One region of the Aliiglaciecola sp. LCG003 genome, then DNA from elsewhere that is predicted to be linked to it. Evidence: predicted binding sites of a transcription regulator. Region 1 holds the regulator's gene; each other region holds the start of a gene.
What was found. The regulator ArgR, encoded in region 1, controls arginine synthesis, uptake and breakdown. The targets are predictions, from matches to a motif close to ANTGAATANNTATTCANT.
Positions count from the first base shown of each region.

Region 2: QR722_RS02885 (aspartate aminotransferase family protein) is a predicted target of ArgR. The motif match lies at 4,717-4,734, and genes of this name have one in related genera.
Region 3: gltA (citrate synthase) is a predicted target of ArgR. The motif match lies at 1,459-1,476, and genes of this name have one in related genera.

Region 1 covers NZ_CP128185.1:3,655,973-3,662,690, reverse strand. Annotated here, with positions in the region: gene QR722_RS15910 (TonB-dependent receptor) at 344-3,529, shown strand; gene QR722_RS15905 (endonuclease/exonuclease/phosphatase family protein) at 3,589-4,764, shown strand; gene argR (transcriptional regulator ArgR) at 4,794-5,258, opposite strand; gene mdh (malate dehydrogenase) at 5,504-6,439, shown strand; gene QR722_RS15890 (hypothetical protein) at 6,486-6,718, opposite strand, start outside.
Region 2 covers NZ_CP128185.1:682,310-689,027, forward strand. Annotated here, with positions in the region: gene QR722_RS02870 (DUF1338 domain-containing protein) at 1-700, opposite strand, end outside; gene astD (succinylglutamate-semialdehyde dehydrogenase) at 765-2,237, opposite strand; gene astA (arginine N-succinyltransferase) at 2,258-3,292, opposite strand; gene QR722_RS02885 (aspartate aminotransferase family protein) at 3,324-4,529, opposite strand; gene QR722_RS02890 (IS110 family RNA-guided transposase) at 5,651-6,676, opposite strand; gene QR722_RS02895 (anthranilate synthase component II) at 6,707-6,718, opposite strand, start outside.
Region 3 covers NZ_CP128185.1:1,871,025-1,877,742, reverse strand. Annotated here, with positions in the region: gene sdhA (succinate dehydrogenase flavoprotein subunit) at 1-394, opposite strand, end outside; gene sdhD (succinate dehydrogenase, hydrophobic membrane anchor protein) at 391-741, opposite strand; gene sdhC (succinate dehydrogenase, cytochrome b556 subunit) at 735-1,109, opposite strand; gene gltA (citrate synthase) at 1,512-2,792, shown strand; gene QR722_RS08025 (DUF3429 domain-containing protein) at 2,855-3,280, shown strand; gene QR722_RS08020 (phosphohexomutase domain-containing protein) at 3,346-4,794, opposite strand; gene QR722_RS08015 (mannose-1-phosphate guanylyltransferase/mannose-6-phosphate isomerase) at 4,795-6,225, opposite strand; gene lhgD (L-2-hydroxyglutarate dehydrogenase) at 6,363-6,718, opposite strand, start outside.

The DNA.
Region 1 (6,718 bases):
AGCACAAATTTATTACTAAAATAGCTGTAAAAAAGAATAAAATTTGACCTTGACTGCTTGGTCAGGTATCTATATGACTGTTTAGTCAGGATTTTACTGCAAGCTGAGCAACAGATGTAAGACCAACTGGTCAAGAAAGTAAATGAAACGTTACAACGGCGTGACCTGGGTGTTAAATGAAAGAAATAATATTCTTGCTGACACTGTGGTCATAAAAGTGTAATAATTGAGCTGCTACAATCTGTTTTCAGTTATCGGTATCCAAGAATACGAAGCAGCGCTATAAGACTGCTACTGATTTTGGCTAGACAGAAACGAACACACTCTACTTAGGAAACACACAATGTTTAAAAAAACCAAACTGAATCGTATTGCGATTGCAGTTGCTATGTCTGTTGGCATGTCTACTGCGGCAATGGCTCAGGAGACTTCATCTAGTATCGCAGGTAAAATCACAGGTCCTACAGGGGACGCTGCGGTAGGTACCGTATTAACCATCAAACACGTACCATCTGGTACAGTTAAAACTGTTGTTGTGAATGCAGCCGGTCAGTTTAGTGCAAAAGGTTTGCGAGTTGGTGGACCATACACTGTAACAGTTGACTCTGATAAATTCGAAGATGCAACAGTAGACAATGTTTTCCTTACCCTAGGTGAAACACTACCTTTTGAGCTTGCACTTAACTCTCAGCAAAATATTGAACGTATCGCAGTAACAGCGGCACAAGTAAGTAGCTACGATTTTGGTCAAATTGGTCCGGGTACAACTTTCAGCCTTGCTGATCTTGAAACCCTTCCTTCTGCAGACCGTGATATTAAAGATATCGTTCGTCTAGACCCAAGAATCAGCATCTCTGAAGACAATGGTGATGAATCTATCATCTGTGGCGGTAGCCACCCACGTTTCAGTAGTTTGACGGTTGATGGCGTTCGCATGAACGACAGCTTTGGTTTGAACGCTAACGGTTACCCAACTACTAGAATGCCATTCTCTTTTGATGCCATTGATCAAGTAGCGGTTGAAATTGCTCCTTTTGACGTCCAATACGGTGGTTTTACTGGTTGTAACGTAAACGCAGTAACCAAATCTGGTACTAACGAAATCCACGGTGGCGTGTTCTTCGATTATACTAGCGATTCATTATCGGGTGACAAAATTGGTGATGATACTGTTGATCGTGGAGATTACACAGTTAAGCGTTACGGTTTTAACGTTGGCTTCCCATTACTAGAAGATACTTTGTTTGGTTTCGTTTCTTACGAGAAGCTTGAAGGTGCACAAATCTTTGACTATGCCGCTGTAACTGGTGGTGCCGTATCTATGGATGAAGTCAATCGTGCGATTCAAATCGCTCGTGACGTGTATAATTATGATGCAGGCGGTATGCCAGCTTCTGCACCAGTAGAAGATGAAAAGCTACTAATTAAACTTGATTGGAACATCAATGAAGATCATCGTGCGTCTTTAGTTTATAACTACAACGATGGTTTCTTAATTGACCAGTCAGATGATAGAAGCAGCAATTTAACCCTTTCTAATCACTTCTATAAGAAAGGTGCACAACTAGATTCAATCGTTGCATCTGTTTATTCAGATTGGACAGACAACTTCTCAACAGAAGTTCGTATTGGCCGCACGAAACTGGACAACACTCAAGAATCTACGGATGCCGCTAGTGGCTTTGGTGAAGTACAAATCAGCTCACTTTCTGGTGGCGGTACTATTTTCCTAGGTCCGGATGACTCTAGACAATCAAATGATCTTGATTGGGAAAATACTACACTTAAAATCGCTGGTACTTATTACCTAGACGAACACACCATCACCGGTGGCTATGAAAACGAAAACCTAGATATCTATAACTTGTTTATGCAGCACACTATCGGTGAATACCGTTTTGGTGGCGACAGAAACCGTAACTCAAGTTCAGGTACTTCAGGCTTAGACGATTTCGAAGCCGGTATTGCTGATGATGTTTACTATAACAACTCTGCTGGCACCAACAATCCTATAGATGCTGCAGCGACTTTCTCTTATTCAACTCATGCAGCATATGTTCAAGATGAGTGGGTAATTGATGACCTAACACTAATGTATGGTTTGCGTTATGACTGGATCACTAGCAGTGATAAGCCAAAATACAACGCTTTGTTTGAAGACCGTTACGGCTTCTCTAATCAAGCTACCTTTGATGGTAAAGACTTGCTTCAACCACGCTTTGGTTTCAACTGGTCTGCAGCGGATAACTTAGAATTCCGCGGTGGATTCGGTCTGTACTCTGGTGGTAACCCTAACGTTTGGCTTTCTAACAGCTACTCGAATGATGGTGTAACCAACATTGATACCTATCGTGGCGATATCAATATTCTAGATGCAGTTAAGTCTGGTGCAGGCAACGCAATCTATGATCCAATCCAAGCGATGGTTGATCAGGTGACTGCAAACAATCCTTCTGCTGGTTCAGAGCCTTCTACCAATGCCGTAGATCCTAACTTTGAAATGCCTTCAGAGTGGAAATATAACGCTGGTGTGACTTATAGCACTGAAGATGAATATATCTTCTCTGTTGATTTCTTGCATGCCAAGAAACAAGACTCTGCAACTATTGTTGATTTGAGTATTCAACAAACTGGTGATGTTACTATCGATGGTCGTCCAATTTATGAAAAACGCACTTTGGGCGCTGATGAAGTAACTCGTAACTCTCGTTACAGTGACTTGATGCTTACCAATGCAAAAGCAGATGGTAGTTCAACTACAATCTCTTTCGCTGTGAAAAAAGAGTATGATTTCGGTCTAGACGTTCAGTTTGGTTATGCATACAACGAGTCAGAGGATTACAACCCTATGACAAGTTCTGTTGCTTACTCTAACTTCACCAATATTGCTGTATCTGATCAGAATGATCCTGGTGTTGGTACTTCAAACTACGAGATCCCGCACAACTTTACACTTAGCTTACGTTATTCAGCTGAGTTTGTTGACGGCTATAAAACACGTTTCTCAATGTTTGCTAACCGTAAAGCAGGTCGTAACTTCTCTTACTCCTTTGATAATTTCCAAGCTGGTACTGACTTAGCGGATTACCGTTCATTGTTATATGTACCAACTATGGATGAGTACGGCTCTAAAGTGACTTTTGAATCTGCTGCTGTTCAGCAAGATTTTGATGCCTTTATAGCAAGTGCTGGTTTAGAAGGTTACCGAGGACAAATCGTACCAAGAAACTCAGCTACATCTAGCTGGGCGACACGTGTCGATTTCAGAATCGATCAGGACCTTCCTGGTTTCTTCGACGGTCACAATGCTAACGCATTCCTAGTTATCAAGAACCTAGGGAATATGTTAAACAGTGATTGGGGAATCCAACGTCGCGGTCCTTTCAACACAGCATCTGTTGTTGAAGCTGAACTGAACGATGACGGTACTTATACCTACTCAGACGTTAACCCTAATGTTGCCAATGAATCTGCATTTGCTACAGGTTCACTTTGGGAAGTACGTTTAGGTGTTAAATATAACTTCTAATGTTTGATTAGAATGACAAAGCCGGTCCTAGTGACCGGCTTTTTTTATGGGAGATCACCATGAAAAAATATTTACTGATTAGCTTGGGACTACTAATTACTATGACATCAAGCCAGGCTGAAACAATCCGAGTTGCTACCTTTAATGTCAGCATGGAGGCGGGTAATTATGTTGAAACAGGACAAACCCTTGACCCGCTAGCGCTGACAAAGCAATTAGCTAGCGGTAAGCATCAACAGATTAAAAATATTGCGCAAATTATTCAGCGGGTGCGACCGGATATACTGCTGCTCAACGAGTTTGATTATATACCTGACGCTAACAAGGGCGTGTTAGCCTTTATCCGTAATTACCTGAATGTCTCCCAAGGCGAGGCACAAGCGATTGACTATCGGTATTATTATACGGCAGCGGTTAATACCGGTGTACCTAGTGGTCAAGACTTAAATCATGATGCAAAGGTTGAGTCAGCAGGTCAAGATGCCTTTGGCTATGGTCAATATCCTGGTCAATACGGTATGCTACTACTAAGCAAATTCCCTATAGATGATAAGCAAGTAAGAACTTTCCTGTACTTCTTATGGAAAGATATGCCTGAGGGTCTACTGCCTAGTATTAAGGCCGCTGATGGAACGCCATGGTATAGCGAAGCTGCAAAGCAAGTAATGCGTCTATCCTCGAAATCCCACTGGGATGTGCCGATTAATATCAATGGCCAAGTTTTACACATACTCGCCAGCCATCCCACACCGCCAGTCTTTGACGGGCCTGAAAATCGCAATGGTAAACGTAACCATGATGAGATCCGTTTTTGGGTCGATTATTTATCGGCTGCTAAGCGTGCAGAGTATATTTACGATGACCAAGGTAAGCGAGGTGGATTTAGGGGTAGTCGATTTGTGCTGTTAGGCGATTTAAATGCTTCTGAGCATGAAGGGGATAGATTTGGCTCAAGCATAAAAGCTTTACTACAGCACTCTGCTGTTGCGCAGTACTCTATGCCAGTCAATCAGTCCGGTCAGTTACTGCGGCCTGAAAATCCGTTTGCAAGCCTGCATACTGCGCAATGGGGTTTACAGGTAGATTATGTGCTGCCTTCTAAAGCGGGGTTGAAGGCGGTGGATGCAGGGATATTCTGGCCGGGTACAAACAGTGCAGATTACAACTTGATTAAAGATCGACAATCATCTTCGGATCATCGACTTGTGTGGGCAGACGTTAAGGTGCTGGAGTGAATTAACTCCAGCGGTTCATTTTGTGATAGTTATACGTTGTCGAACAAGGCTACTACTCTTTGTAGGGTATCTTCGATATTGCTAACATCAGCAGGGGCAATGAAAATCGTATCGTCTCCTGCTATGGTGCCCAATACCCCATCTTTTTGGCTCAATGAGTCAAGCAATCTAGCAATCAACTGAGCAGCGCCAGGACTGGTGCGGATAATAACCATAACATTATTGTGCACCACATCGAGTACCAACTGCCTAAGGGGACTTTTAGCGGTTGGCATGCCCATCTCTGGTGGCAAACAATAAACCATATCGCCACGTGCGTTGCGAGTCCGTACAGCGCCAAATTTACTGAGCATCCTAGAGACTTTAGATTGACTAATGCTACCAAAGTTTTGCTGTTTGAGAGCGTCTACGATGCCCCCTTGGGAACCAAAGCTTTCTGCTTTTAAAATATCTTTAAATGCTTTGATTAATTCTTCTTGTTTATTATTTGACATGCCACCCTCATATTTAGCTGCTATAGTTTGACACAATCTTATGGGTGTCGAAAGCACGAAGTGCCTTATTGATTTCGCTGTTTTTAAACCAGCTTGTTATAAGCTGATTTAATTAGGACTTAATCATTATGTTGAATACTGAGTATAGTGCCCATATATAGCCTTTTTATTAGGTATAAATTGTATTTTTTGATGGCTTGCATTAGTGTTTGCCGTCATTCTTAACGTTCCCACAGGAGACAACTATGAAAGTAACGGTATTAGGTGCTGCAGGCGGTATAGGTCAGGCCCTTTCTCTATTATTAAAAACCCAGTTACCAGCAGGATCTGAATTAGCATTATATGATGTTGCCCCTGTCGTTCCAGGCGTTGCCGTTGACCTTAGTCATATTCCTACCGACGTTAAAGTTGAAGGTTTTGGCAAAGATGACTTAGCGCAAGCGTTAAACGGTTCTGACATCGTATTGATTCCTGCAGGCGTTCCCCGTAAGCCTGGTATGGATCGTTCTGACTTATTCAATATCAATGCTGGCATTGTTAAGAATCTGGTTGAAGGTATCGCAGATAATTGCCCTGAAGCTTGTACTTGTATTATTACCAACCCAGTTAATACTACAGTTGCAATTGCTGCTGAAACATTGAAGGCAAAAGGCGTTTACAATAAAAACAAATTGTTTGGTGTGACTACCCTTGATGTGATCCGCGCGGAAACATTTGTTGCTGAACTTAAAGGCTTGAACACAGCAAGTGTGCATGTCCCGGTTATCGGCGGTCACTCAGGCACCACGATTCTTCCTCTTCTTTCTCAGGTTGAAGGTGTATCTTTCAGTGATGAAGAAGTGGCAAGCCTTACTCACCGTATTCAAAACGCGGGTACTGAAGTGGTTGAAGCGAAAGCCGGCGGCGGGTCTGCAACGCTTTCTATGGGACAGGCAGCAGCACGATTCTGTTTATCTTTAGTCGCAGCAATGAAAGGTGACAACGTAGTAGAGTACACTTATGTTGAAACCAATAGTGCTGATGCCGCTTTCTTCTCACATCCTGTTCGATTAGGTCCTAACGGTGTAGAAGAAATTCTACCTTATGGAGAGCTAAGTGATTTTGAGCAAAAAGCAAAAGAATCTATGCTTGAAGGCTTGCGTGGTGATATTGAACTAGGTGTGAAGTTTGTAAATGGCTAATCTTAGCTAAACAATAAATTTAAAATAAACCAGTTGCAGTTTTTACTCAGCTGGTTTTTTTGTTTTCGGGGGAGCACAGTTGTCGTGTAAGCCAATCCATCGCGGCTTCTTTGTTGGTGAAAAATTCAAAGGTCTCGCCCGCTAGCTGATATATGCTGGCAAGATGTGCCTTACTGAATGAAGGGTGAGCCGTATAGGTGACAATAATAGCAGTAGCAACTCTATTATGGGTTTTCTCTTGGCGTATAATTTGTTGCAGTTTTTTGGCCGCATCGGGCA
Region 2 (6,718 bases), 1.4 Mb from region 1:
AGCTTGGAACTTGCTTTTTGGTATCGCTAAATTGTACTTCTATTTGGTCTGCCATGGTGGATGATTGAGCCAAGTGAACCTCTGGGCCACCTTTGATCTCGCCGCCAGAGGTGTTTAACACAAATCCGGCTAGTTTAAGTTGAGCATTTACGTCGGCTAATATTTGGAAGTGTTGTAAATGATTAACTGAAACGGTGAAGTGGTTTGCTCTGAACCCCCACGCAGCCATCCATGCAGCATACTCAGACGCCTCTAAAAGAGTCTCATAATCTACACTGGAAATTTGCCAGTGAGTGCCTGAGTATAAGAAGTCGTCCATAGCTGCAGCACTGTCATCAATATTGGCCACCATTTTAGTGATAATCGCCTGTACTTCAGGGCTGAATTGTTCAACCAGAAGCTCACTGATAAAGACCTTAGGTTTGGTGCTATCCGGATGCTCGAAGTGTTTAGCTTTTAACTTTTTTTGTTCAAAATCATACTGACCTTTTTCTTCATAACCTAATGCGATGAATTGGGCTGCCAGTTTGTTCATATTGATCTTTTCAATATTAAATGTGCGAAAAGCAACATGGTCGTTGATCACTTCACGTTGACCGTCAAATTCTTCCAATAGAGCATGAACTTTCTGAGCTGACGGTGTGATTGAGATATAATCTTGCCAGAGGTTAGCAAACAAGGTGTCTATTTGTGTATGCATACTACGAATCACTCTTAAATATAGCTCGGGATGGTGCAACCTTTTGGACACCATCCCAGTTGTTTTAAAAAACCAAACCTGGGCTTAAAGTGCCAGGCATGGTGACTTTGTCTAGTTCCACTGATGCTACTGGGAATGCACAGTAGTCAGCAGCATAATATGCGCTAGCTCGGTGGTTACCACTGTCACCGATTCCACCGAATGGAGCTGCACTGCTTGCACCTGTAATGGGACGATTCCAATTGACGATACCGGCACGAATTCGTTTGAAGAAATGTTGGTACTCGCTTTCATTATCGCCCAAAAATCCTGCGCTCAAACCAAAACTAGTATTATTCGCTTGATTGATAGCCTCATCTAAGGTGTCAAATCGGATCACTTTGAGCAAAGGCCCAAAATGTTCCTCGTCAGGCATAGCGTCGACTATGGCAGTAACCTCCAGGACTCCTGGGGTAACAAAACCAGATTGCTCATCTAGGTGTTGTAACTCAACCAGCGCTTTAGCACCTAAATCCAGTAATTGTTGTTGAGCCCGCTTCATGCCTGCAGCAGCTTGTGCTGAGATCATTGCACCCATAAAAGGTTGTTCCGAAGCGTCGTATTGACCCACGGTGATTTTTTTGGTGACTTCAATCAGCCGAGCAAGGATTGCATCACCCTGAGGTGTGTTCTCAATAAATAAACGACGAGCACAGGTACAACGTTGGCCAGAGGTGACGAATGCTGATTGCACTATATCATGCACTGCAGCATCAATATCGCTTACACCTTTAACGATTAGAGGGTTATTACCGCCCATTTCCAAGGCCAAGATTTTACCTGGGTGACCAGAGAATTGTTCGTGCAAAATTTTACCAGTGCGAGAGCTACCTGTGAAAAACAAACCATCTAAGCCAGTGTGACCGGCTAACGCTTTGCCTGTTTCAACTTCACCTTGTACTAGGTTAAGCACGCCACTTGGTAAGCCGGCCTGTTGCCATATTTTAACCATCTTTTCAGCCACTAACGGCGTGAGGTCGCTAGGTTTAAACACTATGGTGTTACCTGCTAGCAGTGCCGGAACAATGTGGCCGTTAGGTAAATGACCTGGGAAGTTGTACGGGCCAAACACTGCCACTACACCATGTGGCTTATGGCGAATAAATGCCTTGCCCACCGGCATAGGGTTTTCTACTGTACCGGTTCTCTCTTGGTAGGCTTTTTCGGAAATACCGATTTTGCCGATCATTGCAGCCACTTCTGTTGCCGTTTCCCATAAAGGCTTACCGGTCTCTTGAGCAATGGTCAAGGCGAGATCTTGTTTGTTTTCGCCAAGTAATTCCGCATATTTTTTTACGATAGCTAAGCGCTGTTCAAAACTCAAGTCACTCCATGCTAAAAAAGCTTGGCGGGCCGCGTTTACTGCACTGTCTATTTGTTCCGCTGAGGCTGACATGGCTTCCCATATAACGGCTTTCTTGGCAGGGTCGATAGATTGGATTTTGTGACCTTTACCAAGGTGCCAGTCACCTGCAATATAATGTGCTTGTGTATTCATAACTAAGCTCCTTGAACTACTTAACAGCTAATTTGAGTTGGCGCAAAACGAATAAAATCTCCATCGACAACACCAAGTGCCTTTGCACTATTTGCATCGATGTAGGCAATTTGGGCTTCTTTATCTATCTGTAATTGGGCGGTTAACGCCTTGAAGTCCTTGACCAAAGTGTTAATTACATAACACATTTCGCCTTGCTTAGATTTTTCATCATTTACTTTAATCGCCATTTTACGGCTAGCTTGCGCGGTACGTATATGGTTAATATTTGCTTCGACTGTTGGACCTGCGTCAAATATATCGACGTATCCTTGGCAGTAAAAACCTTCTTGTTGAAGTAACTGCAGTGCTGGACGGGTTTTCTCATGCACCTGACCTATGACCGCTTGAGCAGCTTTGCTGAGCAAACTGACATAAATCGGATATTTCGGCATAAGCTCGGCAATAAATACTTTATCGCCAATACCGGTAAGATAATCCACTGTAGGGAAGTCCATCGAGAAAAAATGTTCCTCTAGCCATTGCCAGAAAGGGGAGGCGCCATGTTCATCACTCACCCCGCGCATTTCTGCGATTACCGTTTGAGCGAAACGTTGCTCATGCTCTACCATGAATAAGAAGCGAAACTTCGATAACAATCTACCATTACTGCCTTTCCGAGCATTTTCTCTGAGGAATAATGTGCAAATTTCTGACACGCCAGTATAGTCATTGCACAGGGTTAATATGTCTACCGTATTGTGAATGTTCAACTCTCGTGAAGCATGCACAACTTTACCTAAATGGTAGTGGTAAAATGCATCTTTGGTTCCGACGGTAGCTTCTATACCACTGGTGCCGACTACTTCTCCGGTCTCAGTGTCTTCCATAACAAACAGATAGCTCTCGCTACTTGGTTCAGTGACCGTCTGCAAGAACGACGCTTCTGAGCGTTCAATCTTGCTACGTAATAAGTCTTCGTTTACCGGTAGAGACGTAAAGCCAATACCGGACTCAACAGCGATGCTATGCAGCGCTGAATAGTCTTTTGATGCGATAGGACGGATCACTTTCATATTTGAATGCTCTTCATAATTAACTGCGAAGTTATTCGCCTACGACCTGCGCTACCGCTAGTTCGAATCGTTCTAAGCCTTGCTTAATGTCTGCATCAGGTATAACTAATGAGGGCGCAAAACGAACCACGTTAGCACCGGCAATCAAACACATTAATTTGTGTTGGGTAGCAGCGTTAAGAAAATCCCGTGCCCGACCTTTGTATTTTTCATTTAGCGCACAGCCTAATAACAAGCCTTTGCCGCGCACTTCATCGAAAACATGATATTTGTCATTAATTGCCTGTAAGCCATCACGGAAAAGCTGTTCTTTTCGAAACACGCCTTCTAGTACCTCTGGCTGATTAACAATATCAAGGGCTCTTTCTGCAACAGCACAAGCTAAAGGGTTGCCTCCATATGTACTGCCGTGGGTACCAGGTTTTAAACTTGCAGCAATCTTGGCTGTGGTAAGCATAGCGCCGATTGGGAATCCGCCGCCTAGTGCCTTAGCCGAGGTTAGGATGTCAGGAGTAACGCCTAAACCCATATAAGCATATAAATGACCTGTACGACCCACACCCGATTGGACTTCGTCAAAAATCAATAAGGCATTGTGCTTGTCACATAGTGCGCGAACGCCTTCAACAAATTCTTGAGTCGGGCTAATAATACCGCCTTCACCTTGCAATGGCTCCATCATAACAGCACAGGTTTTGTCTGACATGATAGCTTCTAGAGCTGATAAATCGTTGTAATCAACGTGTTGAATTGCTCCAGGCTTAGGACCGAACCCATCAGAATAGGCAGCTTGGCCACCAACGGTTACGGTGAAGAATGTACGACCGTGAAACCCTTGGTTAAAGGAAATAATTTGATTCTTTTCTTCGCCGAAATGTTCTATTGCATACCGACGAGCTAATTTAAGTGCAGCTTCATTCGCTTCTGCGCCTGAGTTTGCAAAATAAACACGTTCAGCAAACGTGGCGTTGGTTAACTTTTTAGCTAGACGCAAGGCTGGCTCATTAGTGAATACATTGCTCAAATGCCAAAGTTTTTCGCCTTGCTCTTTAAGCGCCGCAACTAACTCAGGATGACAATGACCCAAGACATTAACCGCAATACCGCCAGCAAAATCGATATATTCATTGCCATCTTGATCCCAAACACGAGAGCCTTCGCCTTTGACTGGCACCAACGCAGCAGGATTGTAGTTAGGGACCATTACTTCATCAAACGTATCACGAGTTACTTGCATTTGTTACCTCACTTAAATTACTTGCCAATGAAGGTTGTTTCTACAACATCATCACTATTATCGGGTATCAATGGTCTTTAGGGGACCAATTTTGACTGCGCATTGTGTCAGATTTTAAACAAATTGTCTCTAGTAAAACAGGCGGAATCCCTTAATAATAAAGGGGTTCCGCTAAATTTGCAGGAAATGTGAATAACTATTTAATCTAGCTTGATGCTTTTTCTCATAACGTGACACCCATGTTTATATCAGGACACCCATCTTATTAAGTTGACACCCATGTTAATAACATGACACCCATGTTATTACGATGATACCAAGGCTTATAAAATGCTTAGGTTTAGAGCATCAGCCATAAGAAGAGGGCTGAATACTGTAATCATATAGAACATTAGATTAGATGAAATTCGAAGTGTGTTGGAATTTAAGGTGGGTGTCCTGATAACAACATGGGTGTCACAAAACTATGTATTCTATTTAAATAAGCGCTGAATCCTTTAATCACTTGCTTGCATGATTATGTGAAATAAATGCAACCAAATGACCTAAAAAAAGGTGCAAGTGCTAAGATTCAACATATAACTGACCCAAAGACGGGGTTTTCAGTATACACATGGCGTCTTTAGGAATATGAAAGTTGGGCAACAAGGTCTTGTTTCATCTAGCTTGATATTTTCTGTTACAACGTGAAACTCATGTTTATCTCAGGACATATATGGACGCTCCCCTGATGTCAACGTACTAATTGCCCCTTCGTGCTGATTTTCTGCACGAATTACGTTTTTACTATTCTATTACCGCTAGTCTGTTGTCTTGAAGGCAGTCTAAAATGGCTTAGTTCTGACATATATTCAGGCTCTTTATTAGCGTTGGTTTAATCAACGCTGGCCTCTGATGAACTCCGAACCTTATCGCCTAAAAACACCCAGTCGGATTGTTATCCGTGTCTAAGTCTGGCTTTGATGAGGTAGGTAGACCGTTTTCTTCATCATTTTATGACTAAGCGGGGTAGGTAAAGTAAGTGTTATCCCGTGTCTTGCCTTCCACAACACCCACACAGGCTTGGTGCCTTTGTCCTACACGGAATTGAGCTCGACAGGGATAACGTAAAGTGATTCATGTTATGCGCTCACTTGTGAGGACGTAACGCGATAGTGCTCCTGACGTGTGAGCAATATCCAGATTAAACGTGCTAAACGATGGGCGACGGCGACTGCCACTTTATTAAACGGCTTGGTAACGCGAAGTTTAGTGGCCCACAGTGATAACGGATCAGTTCTTTGCGCGGCACGACTCACGACAGACCGCGCACCATGTACCAGTTGTTTACGTAAATAACGGTCTCCGCGTTTGGTAATGCCGCCCATCTTACTGATATTGCCTGAGGCGTGTTGTTTAGGCGTCAGCCCTAACCACACGGCAAATTCTTTGGGATTATTAAACGCCTGGCCTTTATCAATGGCGGCTAAAAACGCTGAGGCATTAATGAAACCAATCCCTGGGATGCTGAGCAATATTTTGCCACTTTCACTGTTATTAACAAAGTGATGCAATTGCTGCTCAATGGCCTTGATGCGAGAGCGTGTGTCTTCATATTCTGCCTTTAACGCGCGCATCATGGTTCTCAACTGGTTACTGCGTTGTTCGCTATCAATTACTTGGGCTAATCCTGCACACAAGGCCACGTGGCCACAAGGAAATATTACCCCAAATTCACTTAACAACCCGCGTATCTGGTTACTCAGGGCCGTTTTGTTTCTAATTAAGCGCTCTCGAATTCGATGCAAGCAATTAATTTCTTGCTGTTGCTCAGATTTTACGGGGACAAAGCGGATATGTGAGCGCTGGCTGGCTTCTGCTATGGCAAAAGCATCGTTATGGTCATTCTTGTTGCCTCGCACAAAAGGCGTGACATGTTGGGCTGGTATAAGCTTGGTATCATGACCTAATTTAGCAATTTCACGCCCCCAGTAATGCGATGAATAACAGGCTTCCATCACCACCAACGTAGGTGGTTGTTGGCGCATAAAATCAAGTAGCTCAGTCCGTTTTAATTTCTTATTAAATTGCGGTTTAATATGTTCATTTACTCCGCACACTTGAAATACAGTCTTTGCCAAATCGATGGTAATTGTTTTAAGCTTCATATTGGACGTTCCCTATGTAAATAGTCTTGTTTAAGAACTACT
Region 3 (6,718 bases), 1.8 Mb from region 1:
CACCCTGCTCTCCGCCGAAATTCTGCGATTGACCACCGAAAGGACGTTGGTAAATTTTTCCGTTTTCGAAACGTGAAAATGGTAATCCCATGTTCTCCATTTCAATAATGGCTTCTGGACCGGTTTTGCACATATATTCAATAGCGTCTTGGTCGCCGATGTAATCAGAGCCCTTAACGGTGTCATACATATGCCATTCCCAGTTATCTTCATGGGCATTCCCTAAAGCAACAGTGATCCCGCCTTGTGCAGAAACAGTGTGAGAGCGAGTGGGAAAAACTTTAGACAACAATGCACAAGATTTGCCTGATTGAGAAATTTGTAGTGCGGCGCGCATACCTGCACCACCTGCGCCAACAACGACTGCATCGAACTCATGAACTGGAATACTCACTTAACACCCCACAAAACAAATAAACCTACCGCAACATATACAAAGGCAATAATGTTAAGTACATATTGCAACGTTGCCCGTAATCCTGGCGCTTTAACGTAATCTGTTAATATCTGCCACAAACCAATACGTACATGAAACATCACCGCGATCAGAGTCGCTAAGGTAAACACCTTCATAAACATACCTGAAAACAGATCTTGCCATACTTCGAATGTTACCGTAGGCGTGGAGATGAAAAAGTACATCATGTAAAAAGAGAATAAGGTGATGAGCAACGCTGTTGCTCGCAAGGTGACAAAGTCCTGCACACCATTACGTTTTAAACTTGCTTGATTTGTTACCATAATGCTACCCCTACTACCACGGTTAATACCAACCACAATCCGATTGTCGCTTTTGCACTGATGTCACCTGATTCAAGCTCTTCCCAATGTCCCATATCCATAATGACATGCCTGATGCCGCCAAGGATGTGATAGGTAAGGGCGGAAATGGTGCCTATAGCAACAAATTTTCCAAGAGGGCCTGACATGACGTCGGTTACCAGCGCGAATCCTTCACTGGATGATACTGAAACAGCCCATGCCCAGATCACAAAAATCATCGCGAAGAACATAGCAACGCCGGTGACTCTATGTAAAATGGAAACAATGGCTGATGGAGGAAAGCTAATTGTATTGAGTTGTAGATTTACTGGTCTTTGTTTTTTCACTTTATGTGCCTGTAATCATCGTAGGGATATTATATTTAAAAACTAAAGGATTTACCTTTAATCCATTAAATGACATTTTCTGTTCAAAACGGCTCTAAGGTTAAAGTATTGTTAATAAAACGTTAAACCTTTAACAATTAAGCATTTTCAGCGCATTTAATGCATCAAAGTATATCCAGCGTTTTGATTAATTACAATTTTTGTTCTTTATTAAAGTGTTATGAACCAAAGTTAATGTTTACATCGTATACTATTGGTCCATCATCAGAATATATATTAACCATTCACGCATTAAAATTGACTTAATGTGACTTTATAAGTACAAATAGCGACACTTTTTTTCAAGGTCGTTGAAAATATATTCATTTAACGTCTACAGAACTAGTCTGAGGAGAACATCTTATGGCAGAACAGAAAGCCATTTTAAAAGTAGGTGATAAAGAAGTAGAGCTTCCGATTTTATCGGGTACTGCTGGGAACGATGTAATTGATGTTCGTTCTTTAGGTGCGCATGGTTATTTTACTTTTGACCCTGGTTTTATGGCTACTGGTTCATGCGAATCATCCATTACCTTCATTGATGGCGCTAAGGGTGTGTTATTACATCGTGGTTACTCTATCGAAGAATTAGCCCGTGATGCTGATTATATTGAAGTGTGCTACATGTTATTACACGACAAAACGCCGACGTCTGAAGAGTATGCAGATTTTAAAAATACTATCACCCACCACACTTTGGTCCATGATCAAGTAACTAACTTCTTTAGGGGCTTTAGACGCGATGCTCATCCGATGGCAATGCTATGCGGAACAGTGGGTGCGTTAGCAAGTTTTTATCATGATGATTTAGATATTTCAGATCCGGAACAACGTCTGCGCAGTGCATACCGCTTAGTGGCTAAAATGCCCACTCTAGTGGCAATGTGTTACAAATACAGTGTTGGACAACCTTTTGTTTATCCTAAGAATAACCTTAGCTATGCAGAAAACTTCTTAAATATGATGTTCTCTGTTCCTGCAGAGGATTATGTGCTCAGCCCTGCAGTGTCCAGAGCAATGGATAGAATTTTCACACTGCATGCCGATCACGAGCAAAACGCTTCAACTTCCACCGTGCGTTTAGCTGGTTCTTCAGGTGCTAACCCTTATGCATGTATCGCTGCAGGTGTTGCCTCATTGTGGGGACCAGCCCATGGTGGCGCAAATGAAGCATGTCTAAACATGCTACAAGAGATCGGTTCAGTAGACCGTATACCTGAATTTATCGCTCGTGCTAAAGACAAGAACGACCCTTTCCGTTTAATGGGTTTTGGTCATAGGGTTTATAAAAACTTTGATCCTCGTGCAACAGTTATGCGTGAAAGTTGTCATGAAGTGTTGGAAGAACTAAAAATCGATGATCCTTTGCTAAATGTAGCGATGGAACTGGAAAGAATTGCGTTGAGCGACCCCTACTTCGCTGAGAAGAAGTTGTTCCCGAACGTTGATTTTTATTCCGGTATCATCCTCAAAGCAATTGGTATTCCAACCAATATGTTTACCTGTATTTTTGCTTTGGCAAGAACCGTAGGTTGGGTTTCTCATTGGCATGAAATGTTGAGCCAGCCCGGTCAAAAAATCGGTCGTCCTCGTCAATTATATACGGGTGAAGTACAACGTAAATATACCCCTATTAAAAAGTAATTTTTAATATCACTCACTAAAATAGCGCCAAATGGCGCTATTTTTTTCGTTGGACGTTGCATATGAATAAAGCCATCCACTGTCAAATTCTCGGATATGCCGGACTCATCCCATTTATATTACTGCCTTTTTTGACCGTTTGGGGCACAGTATCCTTCTTCGAAGGAGTGAGCTTCTTCAACCAATACTCCGTCATCATTTTGTCATTTCTTGGCGGTGTATTGTGGCAGGATGCAATCCGTTTCGATAAATCTAGCTCACAGTTGTACATTGCCATGCTACCGAGTCTAATCGGCTGGTTTGCCCTAGCATTACTACCGGCAATGAATGTACTTTGGGTACTACTGTGTTGCTATCTACTGGTGTTGATTTACGAATTTAGTGTAATGGATCAGCAAGTTTGGTATCGCTCATTACGAATACGCTTAACTGCCATCAGTATGGGTGGGCATTTGATGATGATTTGGCTGCTTTATACTGGTTTCTAAGCTGCTGGCCGCAGAACTTGAGCTAAGTAGCAATCAACTCAAAAGCTGACTGCTACTTGATTTAGTTAAGCGCGGATAAGATCTAGCAGCTCTTTGGTTTTCTGCTCCATCAAGGGGATATCTCCACGAGACTCCACATTAAGACGAATAACAGGTTCGGTGTTTGATTTACGCAAATTAAAGCGCCAATTACCAAACTCTAAGCCTACGCCATCGGTATTATCGATCACGCTGGCGTGAGGTTGATATGCGTCGATAACTCTTTTCAAAGCGGCATCCGCATCACTCAGCAAACTATTTATTTCACCAGAAGAGGGAAACGCTGCAATACGCTGTTTCACCAGCTCAGACAAAGATCGGCCAGAAGTACAGAGTAACTCAGCCACCAACAACCAAGGGATCATGCCAGAATCGCAATATGCGAAATCACGGAAATAATGGTGAGCACTCATTTCACCGCCATATACGGCATCCTCAGCGCGCATCCGCTCTTTGATAAACGCATGGCCGGTTTTACTTTTTATCGGTGTACCACCGCCAGCTTGCACGATATCTTCAGTATTCCAGTAAACTCTGGGGTCGTAAATGATCTTACTGTTGCTATCTTTATCTAAAAAGGCTTTGGCCAGCAGGCCGACAATATAATAACCTTCAACAAAATCGCCTTTTTCATCAAACAAGAAACACCGGTCAAAATCACCATCCCAAGCAATTCCCATATGAGCCTTATTATTGATCACAGCATTAGCCGTGTCCGCGCGGCTCTCCGGTAGCAATGGATTCGGAATACCATGTGGGAAGTCGCCATTGGCTTGATGATGCACTTTAATAATTTCTATCGGGATACCATGGGCAATCAGTTGCTGTTCAATTGCATCAAGCGCATCTCCTGCAGCACCATTACCAGCATTGACCACTAATTTGAGTGGCTTAAATTTGGCCAAGTCCACGTAAGATAACATATGTTCAACATATGCTGGCATGCAAGACTTAATGGTGTAGTGGCCTGTATCAGCCAATTTAGCCACAGTGACACTGCCCTGCCCTTTAAGAAATGCTTCATCTGAAGCAATTTTTTCAGCGTAAAATGCTAAGCGTGCATCAACGTCAGACTGTTCGAATTGCTCGGCAATATCTTTAATTGCAAACAACCCGGTGTCACCACTGATGGGTCGGGAGCCGGCCTTAACCAGTTTCATGCCGTTGTAATCAATTGGATTATGACTAGCAGTCACTTCGATACCACCATCAACACCTAAGTGTTTGGTAGCGAAGTATATTTCTTCTGTACCTGTCATTCCCAAGTCAATGACTTCGGCACCACCGTCTATCAAACCAGCGCTTAACGCCAGCTTCAACGGTGCAGAGGTATGGCGTACATCGCCGCCAACAACAACACGCTTAGCGTTTAAAAATTGTGCATAGGCGCGGCCAATGCGATACGCGACATTTTCATCTAATTGTTCGATTAATTTTCCGCGTATATCATAAGCTTTGAAACAACTGATCTGCATTTACTTGCCCTTCTTGTCTTGGCTACGGCCATAGCGGTCAGAAAATCTTACGATATCGTCTTCGCCCAAATAACTACCAGATTGAACTTCAATCAACTCTAGCGGTAATTTGCCTGGATTCTCCAAAGCATGAACCACGCCGATAGGAATATAGGTTGATTCATTTTCAGTAACTAAGAAGGTTTTGTCGCCATTAGTGACCTTTGCGGTTCCCGAGACAACGATCCAATGCTCTGCACGATGATGATGCATTTGCACCGACAATTTTTCACCGGCATTAACGGTTATGCGCTTAACCTGAAAACGTTGGCCGTTATCGATAGAATCATAACTTCCCCAAGGACGAAAAACCTCGCGGTGGAATTCGAATTCTGGTCGATGTTGCTGTTTTAGGCTATTAACTATGGTTTTGATATCTTGGACTTTGTTTTTATTGGCTACCAAAATCGCATCTTTGGTCTCAACCACTACCACATCATCTAAGCCGACTACTGCAATTAAGCGCTGCTCAGAATTAACATAACTGTTACGCACATCAGCTAACATCACATCACCGACAGTGACATTTCCCTGACTATCTTTTTTATCTGCTGTTTCCCACAATGAAGACCAGCTACCGACATCATTCCAACCCGCATTTAAGGGCACCATAGCGGCATCGTCGGTTTTTTCCATCACCGCGTAATCAACCGAATCATCTGGGCAAGTGGCAAAGATAGCGGAATCGATTCTGACAAAATCCAAGTCTTTGGCTTCGGTAGAGATGGCTTGTTTACAGATTTCGAGCATCTTGGGGGCAAATTTTTCTAATTCTTGTAAATAGCGGGATGCTTTGAACATGAACATACCGCTGTTCCAAAAATAATCGCCGTTATCGATATATTTTTTGGCTGTATCTGCGTCAGGCTTCTCAACAAATTGCGAAACCGCAAAGCCCGTCTCAGCTTGATTGAGCTGCTCACCTCGGCGAATATAACCATAGCCAGTATGAGGACTGTCAGGCACGATCCCAAAGGTGACGAGTTTTCCTGACAATGCTAGGGCATTAGCATGGGCAATCGCTTTATGAAAAGCACGTTGATCCTTAATTAAATGATCCGCAGCCAGCACTAGTAAGACTGGATCCTCACCATTTAATTGCGCATGCAAGGCGGCTAAAGCAATAGCCGGAGCCGTGTTTCTGCCCATAGGTTCGAGTAAGATGCCGCCATGCTGACGGCCTTGTTGGCGCAGCTGTTCAGCCACTAAAAAGCGATGGGCTTCATTGCATATAAAAATAGCAGGTTCAACATCTAAACCATCCAATCGACTCACGGTGCTTTGCAACATGGTTTGCTCTTCGGTTAAGGATAAGAACTGTTTGGGCAATGCGGCGCGAGATTTTGGCCACAAACGACTACCCGAGCCACCGGCTAATATAACTGGTTTCATTAAAATTCCTTTATTTTTGAACGGACTGACAATCATTGACTTCCGCGTCTTAACTCGATGTGCGAATGCTATAAAAGCTTTTACTACTATTCAATCATTGAATGCATTTAAACGCTTAATTTGCCTTAGATTTTGGTTTATTCAAGCTTTTGCGCAATATTGCGCACAATTTCTTCAGCTATTGGCAATGCTGAGGTAGCTGCAGGTGAAGGGGCGTTGCAAACATGGAAACTCAACTCACTGCTGGCAAATTTAAAATCGTGGATCATTTCACCATTATTGTCCACTGCTTGCGCCCTTACTCCACTTCGAAAAGGTAATAATTCGTCTATGAGAATTTGCTCACAATATTTATGTACTTGATTCAAATAGCCCTGTTTAGACCATGAATTTTTTAACTCATCAATCACACTAGTCTTGTGCTGGGATAACAATCGCCAGAAACCTGCAAAGCTAAGGGTATCGGTAAAATCCTTTAGGTTGAATGCGGTTT